DNA from 2 places in the Lentzea sp. CA-135723 genome. Region 2 is predicted to be linked to the other one. Evidence: riboswitches for the same ligand, from Rfam matches in the RefSeq annotation. Region 2 holds a riboswitch; the other holds the start of a gene.

Region 1 (9,318 bases), 2.1 Mb from region 2:
CCGCCCGATGCCCCTGGATCCGCCGGTGACGATCGCAACGCGAGTCATGTCAGTGCTCCTAGCTGGTGTTTCCGCTGTTATGGGATAGACCGTAGCACTGATATCGAATCAGCGCTACCGCTGCTGTGTTATCGTCGTTACATGGACACGAGAGAGCGTCTGGTGAAGGCCGCCGCCGACCTGCTGATCGAGGGTGGCAAGGAAGCGGTCTCCACGCGCGCGGTGGCGGCCGCGGCCGGCGTGCAGGCGCCCACGCTGTACCGGCTGTTCGGGGACAAGGACGGGCTGCTCGACGCGGTCGCGGGGTACGGGTTCGCCGACTACCTGGCGTCGAAGCACGCGATGGGGGCGACCGGTGACCCGGTGGGCGACCTGAAGCGCGGCATGGAGCTGCACATCGGCTTCGGTCTCGCCATGCCGGCGTTCTACCTGCTGATGTACGGCGAGCCGCGCAAGCGGGAGGCGCGGCTGGAGGCGGACGCGATGCTCCGCGAGATCATCAGCCGCATCGCGTCGGCGGGCCGGCTGGCGGTCCCCGTCGAGCAGGCGGCGCAGTTCGTGCACGCGGCGGGCATGGGCGTCGTGCTGGCGCTGATCGCGACGCCGGAGGCGGAACGGGACCTGAGCCTGATCGCGTTCACGCAGGAGAAGGTGATCGGGGCGATCACGACGGACGCCGCGCCCGAGGAGTCGACGGACATCCCGAGCCGGGCGATCGCGTTGCGGACGGCGATGCAGGAGGACCCGCCCCAGATGCTGTCTCCAGCGGAGCGGGTCCTCTTGGCCGAGTGGCTCGACCGCGTCGCGAAATGACCTAGGCGTTCGGGTCGAACGGGATGCCCGCCGGCTTCGAGATGCTCAGGTTGTAGTTGAACGCGCTGTCCTTGATCGCCAGGGACGCGCTGCCGAAGTTCGCGTTCACGAGCTTGTCGCGCACCCCGGCCGGGAAGCGGTCCCAGCTCACCAGGTCGGGGTACTGGTAGACCCCGTAGTGGTTCTCCGCCTGCTCGCCCGAGTTCGCGAGCCGGAAGCAGTGCGTGCTGGCACCGTCCTTGTGGTAAATGATCTTCGGGTGGGTGCCTTCCCACTGCACGTTCGCGCGCGGGTGCACCTTGTACTTGCCGTGCTCCGAGGTCGCGACGAACTGCGCCACGTCGTTCTGCACCCACACGACCACGTGCTCGATGTCGTGGCGGTGGCCGCAGCAGTCCAGGAACGGAACGGCCTGGTCCTTCTCGAAGTACAGGTCGTACAGGTAGGCGCACCAGCCGTTGTTGCACTTGGAACGGCTGTAGGAGTTGGTGTTGTCCAGGTCTGCCTTGTCGTGGCAGTCACCCCACAGCTGGCCCGAGTTCTTCAGGCCGGGCGCGATGTCACCGTTGGGCGAGATCGCCGGCGTGGGGTAGCAGCCGTCGCCGTCGTAGTCGAACGCCGGCTGCCACTTGCCGTCGGCCTCCGCGTAGTTGGCGGGGATGGCCTGGGGCGGGGCGGCGAACGCGACGCCGGGCACCAGTGCGGTGAGCAGCAGGGCACCGGCGAGCGCGGACAGGAGCTTGTTCCTCAACAGAGGCCTCCGGGGATGCAGGGGGAGCGTGAGAGGCTTGCGAGGCAGACGGTGGTATATGAACCACCTTCACGTCTAGGTACTTCGCCAAATCTTTGCCGTACCGGGAAATTCACAGCCCTGGAACGGAATCGATCACGTCCCAGGGCTGCTCAGAGCGTTACCGCAGGTCGGCGCGCACCCGGTTGGCCGCGGCGACCAGGTTCCGCAACGCGGGCTCCACTTCGGCGTAACCACGCGTCTTCAGGCCGCAGTCGGGGTTGATCCACAAACGTTCACCTGGCACGGCCCGGACCGCCTCGGTGATCAGCGCGACGACGTCGTCCTCGGCCGGCACCAGCGGCGAGTGGATGTCGTAGACGCCGGGACCGATGCCGCGCGGGAAGTCCAGGCCCTCCAGGATCTCCATCTTGGACCGGGCCGCCTCGATCGTCGTGACGTCGGCGTCGAGGTCGGAGATCGCGCCGATCACCTCGCCGAACTCCGAGTAGCAGAGGTGCGTGTGGACCTGCGTGCCCGTCGCGGCACCCGCGGTGGCGAGCCGGAACGCGCCGACCGACCACTCCAGGTACGCCGCCTGGTCCTTGTGCCGCAACGGAAGCAGCTCGCGCAACGCCGGTTCGTCGACCTGGATGATCCGGATGCCGGCCGCCTCCAGGTCGCGGATCTCGTCCCGCAACGCCAGCGCGACCTGGGCCGCGGTGTCGGCGAGCGGCTGGTCGTCGCGCACGAACGACCACGCGAGGATCGTGACCGGACCGGTCAGCATGCCCTTGACCGGCTTGGCCGTCAGCGACTGCGCGTAGGTGCTCCACGCGACGGTCATCGGCTCCGGGCGGGAGACGTCGCCGTGGATGATCGGCGGCCGCACGCACCGCGAGCCGTACGACTGGACCCAGCCGAACTCCGTGCCGGTAAAGCCTTCCAGGTGCTCGGCGAAGTACTGGACCATGTCGTTGCGCTCGGGTTCGCCGTGCACCAGCACGTCCAGGCCGATGTCCTCCTGCAGGTCGATCACGCGGGCGATCTCGTCCCGCATCCGCTGCCCGTACTCGTCCTCGGTGATCTCGGCCCTGCGGACCGCGGCACGCGCCCTGCGGATGTCGCCGGTCTGCGGGAACGAGCCGATCGTCGTGGTCGCGAGCGGCGGCAGGCCGAGCCGTTCCTGCTGGGCCGCGGCACGTTCCGGGTACGGCGCGCGGCTGCGGTGTTCTGGCTTGAGCGACTCGACGCGCGCCCGGACGTCGTCGTCGCGGCGCGGCTGCGGGAGGTCGCGCCTGGCCTCGTCGGCCCAGGCGCCGTCGGCGCCGGTGCGCAGGGCCTGGCCCAGCAGCACGATCTCGCGGACCTTCTGCCGCGCGAACGCCAGCCGTGCCCGCACGTCCGGGTCGAGCGTCTCCGCCTCCAAGTCGTACGGCACGTGCAGCAGCGTGGAGGACGACGAGACGACGACCTCGCGCGCGGAACCCAGCAGTGACGCGGCTTTCGCCAGCGCGGCGTGCAGGTCGGCGCGCCAGACGTTGCGGCCGTCGACCAGGCCGGCGACGAGGATCTTGTCGCGCATCGCCGGGACGGTGACCGACGCGTCCGGCGCGCTGACGAGGTCGACGCCGATCGCCTCGACCTGCGACTCCGCCAGGATCCCGAACGCCTCGCCGAGGTCGCCGTAGTAGCCGGTGACCAGCAGCTTCGGCCGTCCCGGCAGGCCACCCAACGTCCGGTAGGCGCGGCGCAGCGCGTCGAGCTCGGCGGGGGAGCGGTCCGCGGCGAACGCCGGTTCGTCGATCTGCACCCACTCGACGCCCTCGACGCGCAACCTGCCGAGCAGCTCGACGTAGGCCTCCACCAGGCCGTCGAGCAACGCGATCGGCTCGAAGCCGGGGACCGTGCTCTTGGCCAGCAGCAGGTAGGTGACCGGGCCGAGCAGCACCGGCCTGGTCGGGACGCCGAGGCCGAGGGCCTCGCGGTACTCGGCGATCGGCTTGTCACCGGCCAGCCGGAACTCGGTGTCCGGGCCCAGTTCCGGCACCAGGTAGTGGTAGTTGGTGTCGAACCACTTGGTCAGTTCGAGTGCCGCAGCGCCGTCCCGGCCGCGGGCCGCCGCGAAGTAGGTGTCCAGTTCGGACAGTCCGAGGTCGCGGAACCGCTGGGGGACGGCGCCGAACAGCTGGGTGGTGTCGAGTACCTGGTCGTAGAACGAGAACGTGTTCGACGGGATCGAGTCCAGTTCGGACAGTTCGGCCCACGTCCGGGCGCGCAGTTCTCGTGCGGTCTGTTCCAGTGCGGCTTCGTCGATCTTGCCGGACCAGTACTGCTCGACGGCGCGCTTGAGCTCGCGCTTCGGGCCGATCCGTGGGTAGCCGAACACGGTGCTGCCGATGGTCACAGGCTCTCTCCTCGCGAGCGTGCGGAAGCACCGGAGTCGCTCGACGCGAGGCAGCACGAAGCCTGCCCGTCAGCCCGCCCGAGAGGCTCCGGAGCAGCGCGCACCGGGTGGCGCGCGCACCTGCGGCAGGTCTTCGGACTCGTGGGCTTGACGCACGTTCCTACCGGCCGTCGCTTCCCAGGTCGTGAGACCCAGTGCTGTGTTGACGGCTTTCGTTCCCACTCACCGCTGCGGGGCAGTCCCGGACTCGCACCGGGTTCCCTTTTGCTCCACCCGGGACGAGCCCGGGTGAACCGCTGGCGAGATCGACACTAGCGGGCCGCGCCCAGCATGCCCAGTGCCATGGAGCCGTACTGGATGGTGAGATCCCTCAACCCCAGCGGGCCGTCCGGCGAGTACCACCGCGACACCCCGCTGCACATCTCCAGCAACGCGAGCCGCGCGACGCTCGGTTCGGTGACCTTCAGCCGTCCGGCCTTGACGCCGTCGGCGATCGCGTCCTGCCACACCTGCTCGTAGCGGTCGCGCAACGCCACGATCTCCGCACGCCGTTCGCCCGTGAGCGCCCGCATCTCGCCGTCCACGACCGCGGTCTCGCGCGGCTTCTCGGCGTGCGCGCGGACGTGCATCTCGACCAGCGAGACGATCCGGGTCGTCTCGTCGGGCTCACCCTCGGCGATCGCTTCGGCCTGGGTGATCAGGTCGGTGAGGCTGGTGCGCATGATGCTGACCAGCAGGTCTTCCTTGGTGCCCATGTAGTGGTAGAGCGTCGCGGACGAGAGCCCGGCGGCCTGGGCGAGGTCGCGGATGCCGGTGCCGTGGAAGCCGCGTTCGGCGAACAACCGCACGGCGGCCTCGCGGACCCGTTCCTCCGTCGTCATCGGCTGCCTCCTCTTGACCGGCTGTTCGGCACGACTCTAGCGTGAGGCCCGATCGATCGATCGAAGGGGAGCGATGACCGTCGACTACGCGTGCCACGAGGGTGTGGCCGTGGTGCGCCTGAACCGTCCGGATCGGCTGAACGCCGTGGTCCCGGCACTGGTGGACGACCTGCTGGCGGCGTTCGCGCGGGCCCGTGCGGAGGCTCGGGTCGTCGTGCTGGCCGGGCGCGGGCGGGCGTTCTGCGCCGGGCACGACCTCAAGGAGCCGGTGCCGGCCGAGACCGTGCCGCAGACGCGGGCCCGGCTGGAACGCATCCAGGACGTGACGCGGGCCGTGCGGGACTTCCCCGGCGTCGTGATCGCGGCGGTGCACGGGTACGCGCTCGGGGCTGGCTGCGAGTTCGCGCTGGGGTGCGACCTGGTGGTGGCGCACGAGGACGCCCAGTTCGGGTTTCCCGAGGTCAGCGTGGGGTTGAGCGTGACCGGCGGGATCTCGGCGTTGCTGCCGCGGATGGTCGGGTTGCCGCGCGCCAAGGAGCTCTTGCTGCTGGGGGAACGGGTTTCGGCCGCGCGTGCGCACGAGCTGGGGCTGGTCAACCGGGTCACGTCCGACCACGAGAAGACGGCGCTGGAACTGGCCGCCGAACTGGCTTCGCGTCCGCCGATCGCGGTGTCACTGGCCAAGCGCGTGCTGGATCTCGGTGCGGACGCGTCGATGGAGGCCGCCCTCGCGACCGAGGTCGATCACGCGATCCTGACCAGCCTGTCCGGGGAGAACGAGGCGCCGCGCGAGGAGTTCGGCCGTGGCTGACCTCATCTCGGCGCTGCGCACGGCCGCGGTCAGGTGGCCGGACAAGATCGCGTGGACGTTCGACCCGGGAAGCTCGTTCACGTTCGCGGAGATCGACGCGCTGTCTAACGGGTACGCGCAGGCGTTGCGGGACAGGGGGATCCGAGCTGGGGACCGGGTCGCGATCGTGCTCCGCAACGTGCCGGAGTTCCCGCTGGTCTGGTTCGCGCTGGTCAAGCTCGGGGCGACGGCCGTGCCGCTGAACGTCAAGTACCGGTCGGCCGACGCCGGGCACGTGCTGCGGACCGCCGAGGTGGCCGCGGTGGTGAGCACCGAGGAGTTCCGGCCGTTGCTCGCCACGCAGGTCGTGCACTACGTCGAGGCGCTGGACCCCGTCGAGGGTTTCGTGCAGGGGCCGGTGTCCGCGCCGGTCAGCCTCCAGTTCACCTCGGGCACCAGCGGGAAACCGAAGGCGTGCGTGCTGTCGCACTCCTACTGGCTGACGCTCGCCGGCAGCCTGGTCGACTACTTCCCGAACCTCTCGTCCGACGACGTGATGCTGACCGCGCAACCGTTCCACTACGTCGACCCGCAGTGGAACGTCGTCGCCGCGTTGCTCGCCGGCGCGCGTCTCGTGGTGCTGGACGGCTTTCACCCGTCGTCGTTCTGGGCGAAGGTGCGCGAGCACGGCGTGACCTACTTCTACTGCCTCGGCGCGATGCCGGCGTTGCTGCTGCGCATGCCGCCGGATCCGTTGGACCGCGAGCATTCCGTGCGGGTCATCGAGGCGTCGGCGATCCCGCCCGCGTTGCACGCCGAGCTGGAGCAACGGTGGGGTGTCGGCTGGTTCGAGGCGTTCGGCATGACCGAGACCGGCGCGGACCTGCGGATCACCGCTGACGACCACGACAGGTTCGTCGGCACCGGCTGTCTCGGCCTGCCCGCCCCGCACCGCGAGGCCAAGATCGTCGACGGCGAGCTGTGGTTGCGCGGCCCCGGGATGATGGACGGCTACCTAGGCCTGCCCTCGCCGTTCGTCGACGGCTGGTTCCGCACCGGCGACCTCGCCAGGATGGAGGACGGCCGCGTCTACCACCTGGGCCGCAGCAAGGACATGATCCGGCGCAGCGGCGAGAACGTGGCGGCGCACGAGGTCGAGGAAGTCCTGATGGCGCACCCCTCCGTGCGTCTCGCGGCCGTGGTCGGCGTGCCGGACGACATCCGCGGTGAGGAGGTGAAGGCGTTCGTGGTCGGGGAGGTCACTGGTCAGGAGCTCGCCGAGTTCTGCGCGGAAAGGCTGGCGTCGTTCAAGGTTCCGCGGTACTGGGAGTTCCGCGAGGATCTACCGCGCACCCCTTCCGAACGCGTCGCCAAGGAGCAGCTGCGGTGAGCTTCCACTTCGAGAGCCCTGTCTACTTCGACGAGCTGGATCTCAACGGCACACTGCACAACTCGCGCTTCGCCCTGCACGTCGAACGCGCCCAGTCGGCGTTGTTCGAGTCGATGGGCTTCGGCTGGTCCACCTACGCCGACCGCGACCCCGACCTGAACTACGTGGTGAAGGAGCTGCACATCGAGTTCAACGCGGCCTTCACCGCCCCCGGCGTGTTACCGGTGGAGATCACCGCGGACCGCATCGGCACCACCAGCGCCCGCTACGGCTTCCGCTGCGGTCGCTACGCCTCCGGCTACCGCGTGATCGTCAAGGTGGGCGCCGACGGCCGTCCCGCGGCGTGGAGCGACTGGTACCGCATGGCCTTCGAAGGGCTCTCATGATCAAGGCAGACCTGCTGCTCACGAACGCCGAGTTCGTGACGCTCGACGGCCCGGCGTCCGCGCTCGCCGTCCTGGGTGACCGGATCGTGGCTCTGGAGGAGGTCCCGGCCCGCGAGGTGGTCGACCTCGGCGGCGCCGTCGTCACGCCGGGCTTCCACGACGCGCACAACCACATGGCGTGGTTCGGCCTCACACTGTCCGAAGTGGACTGCCGGGTGACGAGCCTGGACGCTTTGTACGCGGCGGTGGAGGCCGCGCCGGACGGCGAGTGGGTCGTCGGCTTCGGCTACGACCAGAACAAGTGCGGCGGCCACCCCACCCGCGAAGGCCTGGACCGCGTGGCCCGCGGCCGCAAGGTGTGGATCAAGCACACGTCCGGCCACATGTGCGTGGTCAACACGCCCGTCCTGGCAGCACTGGGCATCGCCGGCCAGACCGTCGAGGTCACCGGCGGAGTGGTGGACACCGAGACCGGCCTGCTGCAGGAGCAGGCCCAGCAGCTGGTGAACCCGCTGGTCCTGCCGTACCCCGTCGACACGCTGGTGGACGCGATCGACCGGGCGGGCCGCGTGTACCTGAGCGAGGGCGTGACGAGCTGCGTCGAGGCGGGCATCGGCGGCGGCTGGATCGGCAAGTCCCCGGTCGAGCTGGAGGCCTACCACCGTGCCCGCGAACAGGGCAGGCTGCACGTCCGGGTCGAGCTCATGGTCGCCGCGGACGCGTTGCACGAGATCACCGAACTGGGCCTCGGCCTGGACCTGGGCCTGCGCACCGGCTTCGGCGACGACTGGCTGCGCATCGGCCCGACCAAGATCTTCTCCGACGGCTCGCTGATCGGCCACACCGCCGCGATGTGCCACGACTTCGCCGACACCCCCGGCAACCACGGTTACCTCCAGGGCGACGCGGAGACGTTGCGAGCGCAGATCATCGCCGCCCACCGAGCAGGCTGGCGCGTCGCCACCCACGCCATCGGCGACGCCGCCATCGACCTGGTCCTCGATGCCTACGACGAAGCCCAGCGGTCGCACCCGCGCCCGGACGTCCGCCACCGCGTCGAACACTTCGGCGTCTCCCGCCCCGACCAGGTGCGGCGCGCCTTCGAGCTGGGCGTGATCCCCGTGCCGCAGGGCCGTTTCGTGAACGAGATCGGCGACGGCATGCTCCGCGCGCTGGGCCCCGGCCGTGCGGCGTGGGCCTACCGCCAGCGTTCCCTGCTCGACGCCGGCCTGGTCGTCCCCGGCAGCTCCGACCGCCCGGTGGTGAGCGGAGCGCCGTTGCTGGGCATGCACGACATGGTCAACCAGCTCACGTCGTCCGGCGCGCCGTTCACCCCGGCCGAAGCCGTCACGGGCCTGGAAGCGTTGCGCGCCTTCACCTCCGGCTCCGCCTACGCCAGCAAGCAGGAACACCTCAAGGGCACGCTGTCCGCCGGCAAGCTGGCAGACCTCGTCGTCCTCTCCGGCAACCCGGCGACAACCGACCGCATCAACGAGATCCAAGTGCTGCGCACGATGGTGGGAGGCCGGTTCCGGTGGAGCTCGTAGCCGCGTCGACCCTGACCCCGGCCGACCTGACCGCCGTCGAACAGATCTACCTCGACGGCTTCGAACCCCACCTCCGCGCGCCCTTCGACAACCTCCTGGCCGACACCGCCCTGGTCCTGGTGGACCGCAAACCGCTGGGCCTGGCCGTACTCCGCGTCCTCGGCGACACCGGCTGGGTCTACCTGCGCTACTTCACCGTGGGGGAGAAGGGCAAAGGCCTCGGCGAACACCTCTGGACCCACCTGCGCACCGCCATGACGAGCGCGGGCCACACCCGCATCGTCTACGACGTCGAAGACCCGGCCCAGCACGGCATCGACGCGGCGGAGGAACGGATCCGCCACCGCCGCATCACCTTCTACCGCCGCCTGGGC
Region 2 (9,318 bases):
TGCCGAGGTCGCGTTCGAGCGCCCGGATCGCCTGGGACAGCGAGGGTTGCGCGACGTGCAGGGCGGCCGCGGCCTTGTTCACGCTGCCGAGGTCCACGACGGCGAGGAAGTAGCGCAGGTGCCGGACGTCCATCCCCGCAGGCTAATCCGCGAAGGCGTCGGCCTGCGACCGGTAGAGCCGGGCGTACTGGCCGCCCCGCGCCAGAAGTTCCTGGTGCGACCCGAGTTCTGCGACGCCGCCGCCTGCCGGCACCACGATCAGGTCGGCGGACCTGACGGCCGAGAAGCGGTGCGTGACCAGGACCGTGATCATGCCATGCGCGCCGTCGGTGGCCCTGGTCATGCTGCCGAACAGAGCGTCCTCGGTGAACGCGTCGAGCGAGGCGGTCGGTTCGTCGAAGAACCGCACCAGCGGGGTGGTGCGCGCCAGGCCGCGGGCGAGCGCGAGCCGCTGCCACTGGCCGGTGGAGAGGTCGGTGCCGCCCCAGGCCGTGCCGAGCTGGGCGTCCTGGGCGAGCACCCCCGCGCCCGCCCTGGTGATGGCGGAGCGGACGTGCGCGGGGTCGTCGAGGTGCGGCAGGTCACCGACGCCGACCGCGTGCTGGACGGTGAGCTCGAAGCGGGCGAAGTCCTGGAACGCCGCCGCGAGCCGCTCCCGCCACGCGTGGACGTCCAGGTCGGCGTCCCGGATCGGCGCGGTGATCGCCCGCTACCAGTCCGAGGTCGACATCGGCCTGCAACTCGTCCTGCGAGCCGTCCTCGCGGGCCACCGGGGCGACCGGACAACGTTGACGGAAGCCTGGTCCGTGCTCTCCGAACCGGGCGGCGAACAGCACACGGCCCGCCTGCACGGCCTGGCCGCGACGTTCTGCTCACTGCTGGAGGAGGACAGACCGAGGGCCCGCGCCGACCTGGCGGCGGCGTTGGAGGCCGAACGCGCCACCCCGACCACCTACCACCTGACCGGCCGGCTGGGCCTCTCGCTGCTGCTGCGCGCCGTCGACGGCGACCTGACCAGAGCCGAGTACGACACCGCGGTCGCCGACCCGGCGGCGGGCCTGCGCTGGGACCACCACTTCGCCCTGCTCGCCTCCGCCGTCCTGGCCGGCGCGGCGGGAGAGCACGACGTCGCCGTCCAGGTCGCCGAGAGCGCCGAGGTGGGCCTGCTCTACCCGATGGCCCGCCACCTGGGCCTGAGGCTCGTCAGCGAGGCGGCGGCCCGCGACGGCTGGGGCGACCCCGAGGCGTGGCTGCGCGCCGCCGAACACCACTTCCACGACGCGGGCGTCCCGGCCGTCGCCGGCGCGTGCCGGGCCCAGCTGCGCCTGATGGGCGTCCGCCTCACGCAACGCAGGTCCGGCGTCGACGAGGTGCCCGACGAGCTGCGGCTCGCGGGCGTGACCGTGCGGGAGTACGAGGTGCTGCGGCTGCTCGGCGCGCGGCTCGCGAACAACGAGATCGCGGCGCAGCTGCACCTCTCCCGCCGCACGGTGGAGAAGCACATGTCGAGCCTGCTGACCAAAACGGGCCTGACCAACCGGCTCGCTCTGGGCAAGCTCGCGACCGAGCACACCGACCAGTGCCGCGCTAGAGAACGTCCATCCGGAGGAACTCCTTGATGCGCAGCGACTTCGGCGGGCGCTTCACGTCAGGCGCCAGTGCCTCGAACGCCTCCGCCTCCGTCACCACGCGCGGGGCCGTCACCTCGACGTCCTCGCCGCCCACGGTCAGCTTCGCGTGGCCCGCCGCCATCACGTTGCGCACCCAGTCCGACTTCGACCCGTACACCAGCACCACGAGGTAGCCGCCGTCGACCGGGTGCGCCTCCATCGGGGTGCGGTAGAGCATTCCGGAGCTGCGGCCCACGTGGGTGAGCACCGCCCACTTACCGCTCCTGAGCGCGTGCGGGTTGAACACGCGCTTGTTGACGTGGCCCCACCACCTGGGCATAGGCATGTCTGACTCCTCTCCTGCACCAAGACGCCGTGGGCGGGCGATCTGTTGAAGTAGCGTGCGCACGTGGAGATCACCGACGACCGCGCCTTCCCCGCCGCGCTGGCCGCTCTCAGCGGCATCGACTTCCCGTGGGAGTACGACGAGAAGGCCGACGAGCCCTCGCCGGGCAACATGGACTACGAGCCGTACCAGGAGTTCGACTCGGCCGAGGAGACCACCGACTGGATCCGTTCGTGGACCGGCAACAAGGAGCTGGACGGGGACGCGTTCCGGACCTTCGGGCAGGACGGGACGGGCGGTCTGGCCGTGCTGTGGCTGGTGCGGGAGGGGCCGTTGACGGCGCAGCCCGTGGTGTTCTTCGGGTCCGAGGGCGAGGTCGGGCCGGTCGCGACGAGCCTGGGCGAGTTCCTGTGGCTGCTCGCGGGCGGCGTGGGGCCGCAGGAGGCCGTCGAGTTCGGGTCCGACAGCGGGGTGGAGAACGCCGAACTGCGTGCCGTGGCGGAGAAGTACTCCGGGCTCGCGCCGCGCACGCCCGCCGAGGTGCTGGCGGCGGCACGGGCCGAGTTCCCCGACTTCGCCGAGCTGGTCGCGTCCTGGTGCCGTTAGAACGCTGACGGGGAACCGGAACCAGGACCGGTTCCCCGTTGGTCTATACCACTTGGTCGACCGAGGTTACGCTCCGGTCAACCCTGTTGTGCCGCAAGGTAAACAGGACCTCGTCCCCCGGAGGTCTGCCCTGTGAGAAAGCTCCTCGCGGCCGCACTTCTGCTCAGTGCCGCCGTCATCCCCACCGGTACGGCCGCCGCGGCCGACCCGATCTACAAGGATCCGGCGCAGCCGATCCCGGCGCGCGTGGCCGACCTGCTGGGCCGCATGTCGCTCGACGAGAAGGTCGGGCAGATGACGCAGGCCGAGCGGAACGCGGTCAGCAACGCCGATCTGACGAACTTCCGGCTAGGGTCGCTGCTGTCCGGTGGCGGTTCCGCGCCGTCGCCGAACAACGCCACGTCGTGGGCGAACATGTACGACAACTTCCAGCGCGCGGCGATCGCCACCCCGCTGGGCATTCCGATGATCTACGGCGTGGACGCCGTGCACGGGCACAACAACGTCGTCGGCGCCACGATCTTCCCGCACAACATCGGCCTGGGAGCGACCCGTGATCCCGGGCTGGTGCAGCGGATCGGCCGCGCGACCGCCGAGGAGGTGTCGGGCACTGGCATCGACTGGGACTTCGCGCCGTGCCTGTGCGTCGCGCGCAACGACCGGTGGGGCCGCACCTACGAGTCGTTCGGTGAGACGCCGCAGGACGCCACCGCGATGACGACGATGATCACCGGCCTGCAGGGTTCGAAGCTGTCCGACCCCGGTTCGGTGCTTGCGACGGCCAAGCACTACATCGGCGACGGCGGCACGACCAACGGCACCGACCAGGGCAACACGCAGGTCAGCGAGGCGGAGCTGCGCGCGACGCACCTGCCGCCGTTCCGCGACGCCATCGCCAAGGGCGTCGGCTCGGTCATGATCACCTACAGCAGCTGGAACGGCACGAAGCTGCACGGCCACAAGTACCTGATCACCGACGTGCTGAAGAACGAGCTCGGCTTCAGCGGCCTCGTCGTGTCGGACTGGAACGCCATCGACCAGATCGACGGCCAGCCCGGCTTCACCGCGGCCGAGGTGCGCGACTCGATCAACGCCGGCCTCGACATGATCATGGTGCCGACCGAGTGGCGGCAGTTCATCACCTACCTCAAGCAGGAGGTGCAGGCGGGCCGCGTGCCGATGTCGCGCATCGACGACGCCAACCGCCGCATCCTCACCAAGAAGTTCGAGCTCGGCCTGTTCGAGAAGCCGCTGACCGACCGCACCTACACGCCGACCGTCGGCAACGCCGCGCACCGCGCGCTGGCCCGTGAGGCCGTGCGCAAGTCGCAGGTGCTGCTGAAGAACCAGAACGGCGTGCTGCCGCTGTCCAAGACGGCGTCGAAGATCTTCGTGGCGGGCAAGAGCGCGGACAACATCGGCTACCAGAGCGGCGGCTGGACGATCTCGTGGCAGGGCGGCAGCGGCGCGGTGACGCCGGGAACCACTGTGCTGCAAGGCATCCGCAGTGCCGTGTCGACGTCCACCACGGTGACGTACAACCGCAACGGCACGGGCATCGACGGCACGTACAACGCCGCGATCGCCGTCATCGGTGAGACCCCGTACACCGAGGGCGCTGGCGACCGGCCCGGCAGCCTCGGCCTCGACGCCGAGGACATCGCGACGCTGAACACGTTGCGCGCCACCGGTGTCCCGGTCGTCGTGGTGCTCGTGTCCGGACGCCCGCTGGACATCGCGGCGCAGCTGCCGCAGTGGAGCGCGTTGGTGGCCGCCTGGCTGCCCGGCACCGAGGGCAACGGCGTCGCGGACGTGCTCTTCGGCGACTACAAGCCGATCGGCACGCTGCCGTTCACGTGGATGCAGAGCGCCTCGCAGCAGCCGATCAACGTCGGCGACGGCAAGGCACCGCTGTTCCCGTACGGCTTCGGCACGCAGTTCCCGGCCACGCAGAACGCCTACAACATCATCGGCGCCTCGTACTACGACGAGCAGCGCGGCACGCAGGTCGAGCGGTGCACCGACTCGGGCTGCGGCCAGAACGTCGGCTACCTGACGCCGGGCGACTACGTGGCCTACGCGGACGTCGACTTCGGCGCCACGCCGCCGACCTCGGTGACCACGCGCCTCGCATCGGGCTCCACGGCGAACGGCACGTTGCAGTTCCGCCTCGACAGCCCGACCGGCCCGGTGGTCGCGACGGTGTCCGCGGCGAGCACCGGCGGCTGGCAGACGTGGACGAGCCGCACGGCCGCCGCGTCGGGCGCGACCGGCGTGCACCGGCTGTACCTGGTGGCGACCGGCGGCACGGGCGGTGACCTGGCGAACGTGAACTGGTTCCAGTTCGCACGCTAGTGACCTGCGAAAACGGGGGTCCCGGCCATGTGCCGGGACCCCCGTTCGCGTGCTCGGGCTAGGCTCGTCGGGCTGACGGTTCGTTCCCCGCGACGGGGAGCGAGGCAAGAGGGAACCCGGTGCGAGTCCGGGACTGCCCCGCAGCGGTGAGTGGGAACGAAAGCTGCCATGGAGCACTGGGCGAGAGCCTGGGAAGCGGCGGCCGGTAGGTGCGAGCGGTGTGCCCACGAGTCCGAAGACCTGCCGCCGGCGTTCCATCCGCACGCTCGCGAGGAGAGAGCCTGTGATTCACCCAGTGCTGCCCGGAAGATCACCCGCCGAGTCGCGGCTGACGCTGTCGCAGATCATGGACAACAACGACACCAACCTGATGGGCACGGTCCACGGCGGTGTGCTGATGAAGCTGGCCGACTCCCTCGCGGGAGTGGTGTCGGCACGGCACTCCGAGGGCGCCGCGGTCACCGTGGCGATCGACGAGATGACGTTCCGCGTACCTGTGCGCGTCGGTGACGTGCTGCACCTGCACGCGCAGATCAACTGGGCGGGCGCGACCTCGATGGAGATCGGGGTCAGGGCGCTCGCCGACCGCTGGGACAGCACGGTGCCCGCCGTGCACGTGGCGTCGGCCTACATCGTGCTGGTCGCGGTCGACGAGCTCGGAGCGCCGAGGGCCGTGCCGCCGGTCGTGCCGGTGACGGACGAGGACCGCAGGCGCTTCGGCGAGGCGGAGATCCGGCGGGCCCACCGCCTCGCGAGGCGGGCGGCGATCGAGGACTCGCGCGCACTCACGGCCTGATGCGGAGGGCGGACGAGGCCGTGGTCTCGTCCGCCCTCCCTTCAGCCTGCCGAGCCGATCGCCTCGTCCAAGATCACCAGCCCCTCCCCCAGCTCCTCCTCCGACGCCGTGAGCGGCGGCGCGATCCGGAACACCCCGCCCATCCCGGGGATCTGCACGATGTTCATGTGCAGCCCCAGCTCCAGGCACCTCTGCGTGATCGGGGCGCTCAGCGACTCGTCCGCGATCTCCAGCCCCACCAGCAACCCGCGCCCGCGCACGTCCGACACCAGCGTGTGCCGCGCGGCGATGTCGTCCAGGCCGGACCGCAGGAACGCCCCGAGCTTCGCGGCCCGTTCGTCCAGCCGCTCTTCCTCCAGCACGTCCAGCACGGTGTTGCCGACGGCCGCGACCAGCGGGTCCGACACGTGCGTGGTGAAGAACAGGTAGCCCCGGTCGTGCGCGGAAGCCTCGATCTCTGCGGACGTGATCACGGCGGCCAGCGGCAGGCCGGCGCCCAGGGTCTTCGACAGCGTCAGGATGTCCGGCACCACGCCGTCGCGTTCGAACGCGTACCAGGTGCCGGTGCGGCACAGACCGGTCTGCGCCTCGTCGAAGATCAGCAGCATGCCGCGCTCCCGGCACTTGGCCTGCAACGCGGCGAAGTAGCCGAGCGGCGGTTCGAGGATGCCGCCCGACGACAGGATCGGTTCGACGATGCACGCGGCCAGCGAGCCGACCGACTGGGCGTCGATCAGGTCGAACGCCAGGTCGAGCTGCGCCTGCCAGTCGCCGGACGGCGCGGGGATGGCGAAGTTGCCGGGGGTGGCGGGGCCGTAGCCCTTGCGGCCGGCGGAGTACGTCGCGGCGGCCGCGGCGGCGGTCATGCCGTGCCACGAGCGGGCGAAGGCGACCACCTCGTGCTTGCCGGTGACGAGCTTGGCCATGCGCAGCGCGGCCTCGTTGGACTCGGCGCCGGTGGTCAGCAGCTGCACCTTGGAGAGCGACGGGGGCAGCGTGCCGGCGAGGCGGCGGGCGAGGTCCACGACCGGGCGGCTGAGCATGCCGCTGAACAGGTGGTCGAGGTTCGCGATCTGGCGTTGGACGGTCTCCACGATGCGCGGGTGCGAGTGGCCGAGGATCGCGCTCATCTGGCCCGACGTGAAGTCGAGAATGCGGCGGCCGTCCTCGGTGAACAGGTGGCTTCCCGACGCGCTGTCGATGATCTCGCGCGTGAACGTTCCGCCGTAGCGGACGAGGTGGCGGTCGACGTCGTCCCAGAAGGTGTCCATGGCCCAAAACGCTAGGAGCAACCGAGCAACAGGTCCATCTCACAATCCCACGCTCGCTGTTCGGAAATACTGCACAGCATGACGCTCAACCCGTGGCGCCTGCGCCTGCTCAGCCAGCTCGACGCGCTGGGCACCGTGCGGGCCGTGGCGCAGGCCGCGAACCTGAGTGCTTCGAGCGTGTCGCAGCAGCTCGCGGTGCTCGAGACCGAGACGCGCACGCAGCTGCTCGAACGGACCGGGCGGCGCGTCCGGCTCACCTCGGCCGGGCTGATCCTCGCCAGGAGGGCGCGCTCGATCCTCGACCAGATGGACGCCGTCGAGGCCGAGCTGCGCAACCTCAGCCAGGAGCCGTCCGGCCTCATCCGGCTCGGCGCGTTCCAGAGCTCGATCCACACCCTCGCCGTGCCCGCGATCCAGCGGCTCGACCACCCGCACCTCGACGTCGAGATCCTGGAGCTCGAACCGCACGCCAGCATGCCCGCGCTGCTCGCGGGCGAGGTCGACGTGATCATCACGACCACCGACTTCGTCGAGCTGCCGGTGCCGAAGGACATCGACGTCGTGCCGCTCGGCGAGGACCCGATCGTGCTCGTCACGCCACCGGGACAACCCAAGAACGACATCGCCGCGTGCAAGGACGAGCCGTGGGCGTTCGACATCCCCGGCTCCTACATGGCGAACCTCGCGACCAGGCTCTGCCGGCAGGCGGGGTTCGAGCCGAGGGTGGCCGGCCGGTTCAGCAACTACATGCTCACGCTCAAGCACGTCGAGGCCGGTCTGGCGGTCGCGGTGCTGCCCGCGCTGGCCGTGGACAGGCGGTTCGACGTGGTCACGAAGGAGCTTCCGGTGACGCGGAGGATCACCGCCGCCATCCGGCGCGACTCGCGCGCCGCGATCACCGCGGTGCTCGACGCCCTGCATACTCGGTCGCAGTCGGACGAGAGGTGATCATGAGCAGGCGCGTCACGATCAACGACGTCGCGCGGGTCGCCGGGGTCTCGCGGCAGACGGTGTCGCGGGCGCTCAACGACAAGGGCGAGATCGACGGCAACACGAAGCAGCGGGTCCTCGACGCGGCCAAGGAGCTCGGCTACCGGCCGAGCCGGTTCGCGCGCGGTCTGGTCAGGCAGGACAGCACCACGATCGGCCTGGTCATCCCCGACCTGCTCAACCCGTTCTTCACCGAGGTCGCGGCCGGCGCCTTGGAGGCCGCGCGGTCGCACGGCTGGCACGTGATCGTCTACGACACCGCCGACAGCATCGCCGAGGAACGCGGCACGCTCGAGGTCGTCGCGTCCCAGGTGGACGCCGTGGTCGGCTACTTCAGCCTCGACGAGTCCGAACTGGACCGGCACCTCGGCGGCATGCCCGCCGTGCTGATCGGCCGCGACCACCACGAACCGCGGTTCAGCTCGATCCGCATCGACGGCGAGCAGGGCGTGCACGCGGCCATCGACCACCTGGTCGCCGCGGGGCACCGCCGGATCGGCATGCTCGACCACGCGGGCCGCGCCGACCCGAGCCTGCGCCGCGACTGGTTCGAGGACGCCATGACCGGGCACGGCCTGCACGCGCCGGTCGTCGGCAACGCCGTGCAGTCGGTCGACGGCGGCGCCGAGGCGTTGCGCCGGCTGCTGGACGAGCACCCGGACCTCACCGCCGTCTTCACCTACAACGACGTGATCGCGATGGGCGCGCTCAAGGCCGCCCGCAGGCTCGGCAAGGCCGTCCCGAAGGACCTCGCGGTGATCGGGTTCGACGGCCTGCAGCTCGGCACGGTCGTCGACCCGGCGCTCACGAGCGTCGCCCTCGACACCCGCCGGATCGGCACGCTCGCGATAGAGCAGGCCGGTCGGCTGGTCGCGGGCGAATCGCCGCTTCCCTCCGAAGAACTGCAGGTCAGCGCCGTCCTCTTAGTGCGCGAGTCCGCCTGACCCTTGACAGGCTCACTCGATCGGCTCATGCTTCGCGCCAATCCGTGAACGTTCACGGGAGCGTTCACGGGCTCTCCGGAGGGTCCCCGATGACGTTGACTCGACGCAGGTTCCTGGCCGGCGCGGCGGCTCTCGGCGCAACCGCGCTGGGCGCGACCGCGTGCACCAGTCCGACCACCGCCAACCCGGGCAAGATCACGCTCTGGTACTCGACGAACGGCGTGTCGGAGAAGGTGCTCGGCCAGGCCGTGCAGCGCTTCCCCGCGCAGAACCTCACCCCGTCCAAGGTGAGCGGCGAACTGAACCGGCGGCTGCTCGCCGCCCTGTCCGGTGAGGCCTACCTGCCGGACATCACGATGCTCGGCGACGGCATCTCGACCTACTTCAGCGCCACGGACCG

What was found. Region 2 has a riboswitch for cobalamin ahead of ACQEU1_RS01220 (acyl-CoA thioesterase). Riboswitches for the same ligand answer to the same signal wherever they lie in the genome.
Region 1: it holds a riboswitch for cobalamin, as region 2 does, so the genes downstream of both, metE (5-methyltetrahydropteroyltriglutamate--homocysteine S-methyltransferase) here and ACQEU1_RS01220 (acyl-CoA thioesterase) in region 2, are expected to answer to the same signal.

The regions. Positions count from the first base shown of each region.
Region 1 is NZ_JBNJMK010000001.1:2,443,946-2,453,263, reverse strand. Features, by position in the region: gene ACQEU1_RS10135 (SDR family oxidoreductase) at 1-48, opposite strand, end outside; gene ACQEU1_RS10130 (TetR/AcrR family transcriptional regulator) at 142-813, shown strand; gene ACQEU1_RS10125 (NPP1 family protein) at 815-1,564, opposite strand; gene metE (5-methyltetrahydropteroyltriglutamate--homocysteine S-methyltransferase) at 1,725-3,950, opposite strand; cobalamin riboswitch at 4,058-4,263, opposite strand; gene ACQEU1_RS10115 (TetR/AcrR family transcriptional regulator) at 4,262-4,831, opposite strand; gene ACQEU1_RS10110 (enoyl-CoA hydratase/isomerase family protein) at 4,905-5,642, shown strand; gene ACQEU1_RS10105 (AMP-binding protein) at 5,635-7,011, shown strand; gene ACQEU1_RS10100 (acyl-CoA thioesterase) at 7,008-7,397, shown strand; gene ACQEU1_RS10095 (amidohydrolase) at 7,394-8,944, shown strand; gene ACQEU1_RS10090 (hypothetical protein) at 8,932-9,318, shown strand, end outside.
Region 2 is NZ_JBNJMK010000001.1:298,826-308,143, reverse strand. Features, by position in the region: gene ACQEU1_RS01255 (LysR family transcriptional regulator) at 1-133, opposite strand, end outside; gene ACQEU1_RS01250 (ATP-binding cassette domain-containing protein) at 143-676, opposite strand; gene ACQEU1_RS01245 (response regulator transcription factor) at 609-1,619, shown strand; gene ACQEU1_RS01240 (nitroreductase family deazaflavin-dependent oxidoreductase) at 1,588-1,956, opposite strand; gene ACQEU1_RS01235 (SMI1/KNR4 family protein) at 2,020-2,562, shown strand; partial or broken gene ACQEU1_RS01230 (glycoside hydrolase family 3 protein) at 2,695-4,503, shown strand; gene ACQEU1_RS01225 (carbohydrate-binding protein) at 4,528-4,917, shown strand; cobalamin riboswitch at 4,977-5,179, shown strand; gene ACQEU1_RS01220 (acyl-CoA thioesterase) at 5,201-5,713, shown strand; gene ACQEU1_RS01215 (aspartate aminotransferase family protein) at 5,755-6,984, opposite strand; gene ACQEU1_RS01210 (LysR family transcriptional regulator) at 7,063-7,932, shown strand; gene ACQEU1_RS01205 (LacI family DNA-binding transcriptional regulator) at 7,935-8,918, shown strand; gene ACQEU1_RS01200 (extracellular solute-binding protein) at 9,008-9,318, shown strand, end outside.